2 regions of the Arthrobacter sp. MDT2-16 genome follow, and region 2 is predicted to be linked to the other one. Evidence: riboswitches for the same ligand, from Rfam matches in the RefSeq annotation. Region 2 holds a riboswitch; the other holds the start of a gene.
The links. A riboswitch is a leader RNA that binds a small molecule or an ion and turns the genes downstream of it on or off. The one in region 2 is predicted to bind S-adenosylmethionine.
Positions count from the first base shown of each region.

Region 1: another riboswitch for S-adenosylmethionine. It lies ahead of ACX80N_RS13655 (bifunctional o-acetylhomoserine/o-acetylserine sulfhydrylase); the one in region 2 lies ahead of ACX80N_RS02640 (ABC transporter substrate-binding protein).

Region 1 is NZ_JBTNDP010000007.1:199,382-203,353, reverse strand. It holds gene metX (homoserine O-acetyltransferase MetX) at 1-590, opposite strand, end outside; gene ACX80N_RS13655 (bifunctional o-acetylhomoserine/o-acetylserine sulfhydrylase) at 597-1,913, opposite strand; SAM riboswitch class IV at 1,990-2,106, opposite strand; gene ACX80N_RS13650 (VOC family protein) at 2,286-2,927, shown strand; gene ACX80N_RS13645 (DUF1540 domain-containing protein) at 2,997-3,284, opposite strand; gene ACX80N_RS13640 (CPBP family intramembrane glutamic endopeptidase) at 3,427-3,972, opposite strand, start outside.
Region 2 is NZ_JBTNDP010000001.1:543,990-547,961, reverse strand. It holds gene ACX80N_RS02650 (amino acid ABC transporter ATP-binding protein) at 1-30, opposite strand, end outside; gene ACX80N_RS02645 (amino acid ABC transporter permease) at 27-791, opposite strand; gene ACX80N_RS02640 (ABC transporter substrate-binding protein) at 802-1,719, opposite strand; SAM riboswitch class IV at 1,879-1,997, opposite strand; gene ACX80N_RS02635 (aminodeoxychorismate lyase) at 2,105-2,983, opposite strand; gene yjfF (galactofuranose ABC transporter, permease protein YjfF) at 3,018-3,972, opposite strand, start outside.

The DNA of each region.
Region 1 (3,972 bases), on a different contig from region 2:
GCGAACGCTATCTGTTCGGCCGAGCTGGCGGCGGTGCAGGCGATGACGGCGCACCGCTCCACGCGCTGCGGATACATCAGTGCCCATTCGAGGGCGCGCGCCCCGCCCATCGACCCGCCGAGCACCGAATGCCACCGGTCGATGCCGAGGTGGTCGGCGAGCAGGCCCTCGGCCCGCACGGAGTCGCGGATGGTGACGAACGGGAACCTCGACCCCCAGGGTGTGCCGTCAGGTGCGAGGCTGGCCGGCCCCGTCGAGCCGTAGCAGCCTCCCAGCATGTTGACGGACACCACGAAGTAGCGGTCGGTGTCCACCGTGCGGCCGGGGCCCACGAGCGAGTCCCACCAGCCCTCCTCCTCCGAGGCACCGCGTGCCACATGGGAGCTGCCTGTCAGGGCATGCTGCACGAGCACCGCGTTGGAACGGTCCGCGTCGAGCCTGCCCCAGGTCTCGAAGGCGAGCTGGACGTCGGGCAGCTCGCCCCCGGTCTCCAGGGCCAGGGGCCCGATGGAGGCGATGCGCAGGAGTCCGTCTCCCGACGGGGGGCCGTCGACCCCGGGGTGCAGCGGTGCGGCAGGGTAGGTGGTCACGAAGGGCTAGGCTCCTTTGGCGGCGCGCAACCCCGCGTCGAGGTCGGCGAGGATGTCGTTGATGTTCTCCAGGCCCACGGCCAGCCGGACCAGGCCGGGCCGCACTCCCGCGGTGAGCTGCGCCTCCGCCCCCAGCTGGCTGTGCGTGGTCGATGCCGGGTGGATGACGAGCGAGCGGACGTCGCCCACGTTCGCCACGTGGGAGTGCAGCTCGAGGGCGTCCACGAAGCGCTTGCCCGCCTCCAGTCCGCCGGCGATGTCGAAGCTGACGATCGCACCCGTACCGCCGGGCCCGTACTTCCTCCCGCGCTCGTACCAGGGACTCGAGGCGAGCCCGGCGTAGGCGACGCCCTCGACGTCGTCGTGCCCCTCGAGCCACTCGGCGACGGCCTGCGCGTTCTGGACATGGCGCTCCAGGCGCAGGCTGAGCGTCTCCAGGCCCTGCGCGATGAGGAAGGCGTTGAAGGGCGACACGGCGGAGCCGAAGTCCCGCAGCAGCTGGACCCGCGCCTTCAGGATGTACGCGAGGTTGGCGCCGAGCGCGCCGTCCACGCCGAGGTCCCGCGCGTAGACCAGCCCGTGGTAGCTCTCGTCGGGGGTGTTGAGGCCCGGGAACCGCTCGGGGTACTGCGCGAAGTCGAAGTTCCCGGAGTCGACGATGACGCCCGCGATGGCGTTGCCGTGCCCGCCGAGGTACTTCGTGGCGGAATGCACCACGATGTCGGCTCCCCACTCGATGGGCCGGATCAGGTACGGCGTGGACAGGGTGTTGTCCACGATCAGGGGCACCCCGTGCTCGTGCGCGACGGCGCTGACGCCCTCGAGGTCCAGCACGTCCTGCCGGGGGTTGGACACCACCTCGCCGAAGAACAGCTTGGTGTTCGGCCGGACGGCGGCGCGCCACTGCTCGAGGTCGTCCGGGTCCTCCACGAACGTGGTCTCGATGCCGAACTTCCTCAGCGTGTGCTTGAAGAGGTTGTAGGTGCCGCCGTAGAGGCTGGGGCTGGCCACGATGTGGTCCCCGGCCTCGGCGATGTTCAGGACCGCGAAGGTCTCGGCGGCCTGCCCGGAGGCGAGCAGCAGGGCGCCGACACCGCCCTCGAGGCTCGCGATCCGCGTCTCCACCGCCTCCTGCGTCGGGTTCCCGATGCGCGTGTAGATGGGGGCGAGCTCCGTCAGGGCGAACCGGTTGGCCGCGCTCTCCGCGCTCGGGAAGACGAAGGACGTCGTCTGGTAGATGGGAAGCGCACGCGCCCCCGTGGCAGCATCCGGCACCTGGCCGGCGTGGATCTGGCGTGTCTCAAAGGACCAATCGTTGGACATGGTGCTCCCTGGTCAAGGGGCTCCTCCTCGTCCGATGCCCTGCCGACGAAGCCGTCCCGGACATCGGCCCCGCAGGAGCCCGCGCTTGCGCGGCGCCGGTACGGCGCCGAACCTGGTCTTCACCCGGGGCACCCCACCGCGGTTGGAGGGTTGCCGGCCAGCAAGCCGGGGCTTCGTGCTGGCACTCATGACCTGCATTCATGAAAGCCCATCGGAGCTGATCCGGCAATACGTGTGACGATGCGTGAAGCGGCAGCCCGGGCGGTCGGGAACGGGACACCGAGGGGACCGTCGGTGACCGCACGAGGCGCAGCATCAGGAGTAAGGCAAGCCTTAGCTGAGACCCCCATCACTTAGTGCAACACTGTCGGCATGCGCCTGGATCACGTCTCGTACGCCTGTGAACCCGATGGACTTGCCGCGACCGCCGACCGCATCTCGGGCCGGCTCGGCATGGAGCCTGTGAAGGGCGGTGTGCACCCCCGCTTCGGCACCCGGAACATGATCTTCCCGCTGGCCAATGGCCAGTACCTCGAGGTCGTCGAGGTCCTCAACCACCCCGCGTCGGACAAGGCGCCGTTCGGCCAGGCCGTACGCGCCCGCTCCGAAGCCGGCGGAGGCTGGATGGGCTGGTGCGTCGCCGTCGACGACCTCGCGCCCTTCGAGGAACGCCTCGGCCGCAGCGCGGTCCCCGGCAACCGCAAGTTCCCCGACGGCCAGGAGCTGACCTGGCAGCAGATCGGCATCAAGGGGCTCATCGCCGACCCGCAGGTCCCCTACCTGCTGCGCTGGGACGAGGGTACCGAGGAACTGCACCCCTCGAAGGCCCGTCCGGCGTCCGTCAAGCTGGACTGCCTCACGATCGCCGGTTCCTCCGAGCGGGTGACCGAGTGGCTGGGCACCGAGGTCGAGGAGACCCTCGACGGCGTCCGGGTCCAGTGGATCGCCCCGAACGGCACGCCGGGCATCATGTCGGTGACCTTCGAGACCTCCGACGGGCCCATCGAGATCTGACGCCCCGCTCCGCACGACGGGAGGGACCCGGGAACGGGTCCCTCCCGTCTCCCCGGTCCACGAGGGGGATCAGGCGTGGGTGTAGGTGAGGCAGTCGGCGGCCTCGGCGCCCGGGCCCACCTTGACCGCCGGTGCACTGCACAGCAGGTCGTGGTTGAAGCTGCATTCGGAGCGCTGGCACGCCCCCACATGGGCGAGCACCTTGGGCAGGCCGCCGCTGATCGACGTGTCGATGAAGGTGGCGCAGGACGCATGTTCCTCGGACCCGGACACCGTGATGGCGACGGCGGTGCAGCCGTCGTGGTTGAACGAGCAGTTGTGGACGCTGCACTCCGAGACACTCGTGACGACGCTCATGATTCCTCCTGGCTGGTCCCGTAGCGGCCCGGATGGAGCCGCCGCTTACCGCTGAACGCCCCCACCGTAACACCGTGCATGGCGGGGAATTTAGTCATGATTTCCGTGCGCAAAGAAGGAGAGCGAGGCTTGTCCCGGCCATTCAGGTGCCGATCCCGATGGCCGGCCCGAGGAGCGCGAAGCCCACGAACCCCGCGGTGTCGATCAGCGCGTGGGCGATCACGAGCGGCATGACCCGGCGGGTGCGTGTGTAGAACCATGCGAACAGCAGACCCATCAGCACGTTCCCGATGAACGGACCGAAGCCCTGGTAGAGGTGGTAGCTGCCCCGCACCAGTGCGCTCGTGAGGACGATGGCCGGGGTGGACCAGCCCAACTGGCGCAGGCGGAGGAACAGGTAGCCCACCACGATCACTTCCTCCAGCACCGCATGCCGCACCGCCGAGAGGACGAGCACGGGGACGGTCCACCAGTAGGACTCCAGCGCGGCGGGCACCAGCGCCGTCGTGATCCCCAGCGCACGCCCGGCAGCGTACACGCCCAGGGTGCCCACGCCGATGACCGCGGCGAGGCCCACGCCGAAGCCCACGGTGCGCAGTGGCCTGTCGAAGGTGAACCCGAGGCGGCGGAACGCGGACACGCCGTGGCCGCTGAGCAGGAACACGACGAGTGCCACCGGCACCAGGGC
Region 2 (3,972 bases):
CGTCAGGGTTCCCGATTCGATGGTCGTCACGCCTTTGCTCCTTCGCCGATCCTCGCGGCCAGTTCATCCGGTTCGGGCTTCTGCTTCTTGCCCACGCGGAGCCGGTTGTCGATGAAGTTCACGAGGTGCGTCAGCGGGATCGTCAGGCACAGGTAGAACAGCCCGGCCGCGATGAGCGGCGACAGGTTGCCGGTGTTGCTCGCGGCGTCGTTACCGACCCGGAAGAGCTCCCGCTCACTGGCCACGAGGCCGATGAAGTAGACCAGCGAGGACTCCTTGATGAGCGAGATGAACTGGTTCACCAGGGCGGGCAGCACGCGCCGCACGCCCTGGGGGACCACCACGAGCTGCATGGACGCGCTGTAGCTGAAGCCCAGGGCGCGCGAGGCCTCCAGCTGTCCCTTCTCCACGCTCTGGATGCCGGAGCGGAAGATCTCACCGATGTACGCCGAGGCGATCAGCGAGAGGGCGAGGATGCCCAGGGGGTACGGACTGGTGCTGCCCGTGATCTGCCGGAGGATGGGACCGAGCCCCAGGCCGATGAGCAGGATGATCACGACGGCGGGCAGTCCCCGGAAGATGTCCGTGTAGATACGGGCGATCCACCGGAACACGCGGTTGCGGGAGATCCCCATGATCGCGAGGAGCATGCCGACGACCGTTCCGATGATCCCCGAGGCCAGGGCGAGCATGAGGGTGTTCGGCAGGCCGACGGTCAGGAGGTCCGGCAGGACGGCTGCCATCGCCTCCCAGTCGAAGAAGGTCTTGCCGAGCTGTTCGAGGGCGTCCATGCAGGGACCGCTACTTTACTTCCACGGCTTTGCTGCCGGGCTTCCAGTCGGAGGGCATCTCGCGGTCGGGGTACCACTCCTTGGTGAGCTCGGTCCACGTGCCGTCGGCGACGACGGCGTCGAGGCCCGCGTTCAGGGCGTCGATGAGGGGCTGGTTGTCGCTGTTCACGGCGTACGCGGTGAAGTTCTCGGTGTTGATGATCGTCTCGGCGATGGTGGTGTCGTCGCCTTCCTTGACCTGGCCGGTGGCCTGCTGCGACGGCGCCACCCAGGCGTCGACCTGGCCGTTCTTCACGTTCGCGTAGACGGTGTTGTAGTCCGGGAAGCGCACGGGCTCCAGACCCAGGGTGTTGGAGACGTAGTCGTCCTGGACGGTGCCCTGGACCACGCCGATGCGGGTGCTCTCCGAGAGGAAGTCGAAACCGGTGACCGGGGAGCCGTTCTTGGCGACGACGGCCATGTAGCCGAAGTCGTAGCCGTTGGTGAAGCCGACGTTCTCGCGACGGGCCTCCGTGGTGGAGATCGAGGAGGATCCGACGTCGTACTGCTTGTTCTGCACCTGGGCGAGGAGCGCCGAGAAGTCAGTGGACGCGAACTCCACCTCGAGGCCCAGCTTGTCGCCGATGGCGCGCAGCAGCTCGTTGTCGTAGCCGGTGAAGACGCCGTCCTCGAGGAAGATGTTCGGCGGGGCGTCCGACAGCGTGCCGACGCGCAGCGTGCCGTCGGTGATGAGGCCGAGGTCCGCCGTGTCGATCTCCTCGATCGGGGTGGTGGTCTCGGTGGTGTACTTGTCCAGCGACTGCTGGTCGCTGCCGGCCAGGGCGTCCGTGGTCTCGGCGGGTTCGCTGCTGGAGCTGCTGCCGCAGGAGACGGTCAGGGCGAGCATGGGTACGGCGAGTGCCGCGAGGAGCTTGCGGGAAAGATTCATGGTGTCCTTCTTGGAGGCGGGCCCGGGGAGGGCGCACTGGGTGAGATCGTTCGCCGGGTACCGGCGGGGGAGGAGATGCTGCTCGGTGACACGCTCGCTGTTCTGGGCTGTGCGCGCTGTGGCGGGAGGTGCCGACGAAAGCCGGGACATGACCGCACGACGCCGTACTTGCCAACCGGGGGACTGGGCCCGGCGACCGAATCTTCACCTGGAGCACCCCACTACGGGAGAGGGTTGCTGTCCAGCCGGCCAGGGCCTGAAGGCTGGAACTCTTGATTTCAGCAAAACGCTAGGGCAGGACGGAGTGCCGGGTCAAAACGGGACCACGGACATTGCGCCGCTTGACGCGCAATCACGCCCGTTCAGGCGGGTGGTGTGGCGGACTTCACACGAAGCGGTCCACGAGCTCCGTGAGTTCGGCGGTCAGTGGGGCCGACGTGCGGAGCTCCTGCCCGTCGAGCGAGAGGACGGGGGCGAGGAGCCGGATGCTCGAGATGAGCCATACGGCGTCGGCCTCCAGGAGGTGGTGCGGCTCGAGCGGACCGTAGCCGAGCTCCCACCCCTGCTCCTTCGCCGCCGCGAACAGCGCGGCCTGCGAGGTGCCCGCCAGGATGCCGCTCTCCAGCTGCGGCGTGAGGAGGGTCTTCCGCCCGTCGCGCTCGCGGGCGAGCAGCACGGTGGAGGTGGGGCCCTCGAGGACCTTGCCGTCGGAGGAGGTGAAGATGACGTCGTCGGCGCCGTGCGCCTTGGCGTAGCGGATCGCGGCCATGTTGACGGCGTAGGAGAGGGTCTTCGCGCCCATCAGCAGCCACGGCGCGCGCTGCGCCACCGTGCTGTCGTAGCCGCGTTCGAGGAAGAGGACCTTCAGGCCCGCCTCGCGCTGGGTCAGGGTCGACGCCGGGACCGGCGCCGCCTGCACCCACGCCGTCGCCCGTCCCGCGCCCTCGACGCCGCGGGTGGCGATCAGCTTCACGACGGCGTCGCTCCGGCCGGGCTCGGCCGCGGCGAACGCGCGCAGGGCGGTGCGGATGGCACGGCTCCACGCCTCGGCGTCGGGCACCTGAAGATCGAGGGCCGCGGCCGAGGACGCGAGCCGCGCCAGGTGCGCCCGCTCCTTGCGGGGTGTCCCGTCCACGGCCAGCATCGACTCGAAGACGCCGTCACCGCGGGTGGCCCCGAGGTCGGAGATCATGAGCTGCGGCTGCGACGCGTCGGCGATCCTGCCGTCGTCGTGGGCCGGGTCGAGGAACACGAGAACAGTCATGGCCCCAGCGTATCGGCCCGGGGCGCCGGAGCCCTCAGGTCAGGCGCACCTTCCGGGTGAACAGCTTCTGCAGCAGGATGAAGGCCAGGAGCAGGGCCCCGATCACGATGCGCGTCCACCACGAGCTCAGGGTCCCCTCGTAGGAGATGAACGTCTGCACGATGCCGAGGACGAGCACCCCGGCGAGGGATCCGAGCACGTAGCCGTACCCGCCGGTCAGCAGCGTCCCGCCGACGACGACCGCCGCGATGGCGTCCAGTTCCAGCCCGGTGGCCGCCAGGCTGTACCCGGAGAGGCTGTAGAACGAGAACAGGATCCCGGCGATCGCGGAGCACAGCCCGCTGATCCCGTACACGAGGATCTTGGTCCGCGGGACGGCCAGGCCCATGAGCAGTGCCGAGGACTCCCCGCCGCCGATCGCGTACACGGTGCGGCCGAACCGGGTCTGGTGCAGCACGTAGAACGCGACGGCGACGACGAGGAGGGCGATCACGACGCCGGGGGAGACGAACAGCTTGTCCGCCAGCGGGATCCTCGCCTGGGCCATGGAGGTGAAGAAGGGGTCGGTCACGGTGATGGAGTCGACGCTGATGACATAGCAGAGTCCGCGCGCCAGGAACAGCCCGGCGAGGGTCACGATGAACGGCTGGATCTCGAAGACCTGGATCACGGCGCCCATGGCCAGGCCGAAGACCGCGCCGGTCAGGAGCACGAGGAGAATCACGGCGAACGGGTTCCAGCCGGCCTGCAGGAGGGCGGCGGCGATCATCATGGACAGCGCGACCACGGAGCCGACCGACAGATCGATCCCGCCGGTGAGGATCACGAAGGTCATGCCGACGGCGAGGACGATCAGGAAGGTGTTGTCGATCAGGAGGTTGAGGAACACCTGCCCGGACAGGAACCCGGGGTACATGGCGGCACCGACGGCGAACATCGCGAGGAACAGGCCCACGGTCGCCAGCGTGGGGGCGTAGCGTGCCTTGCCC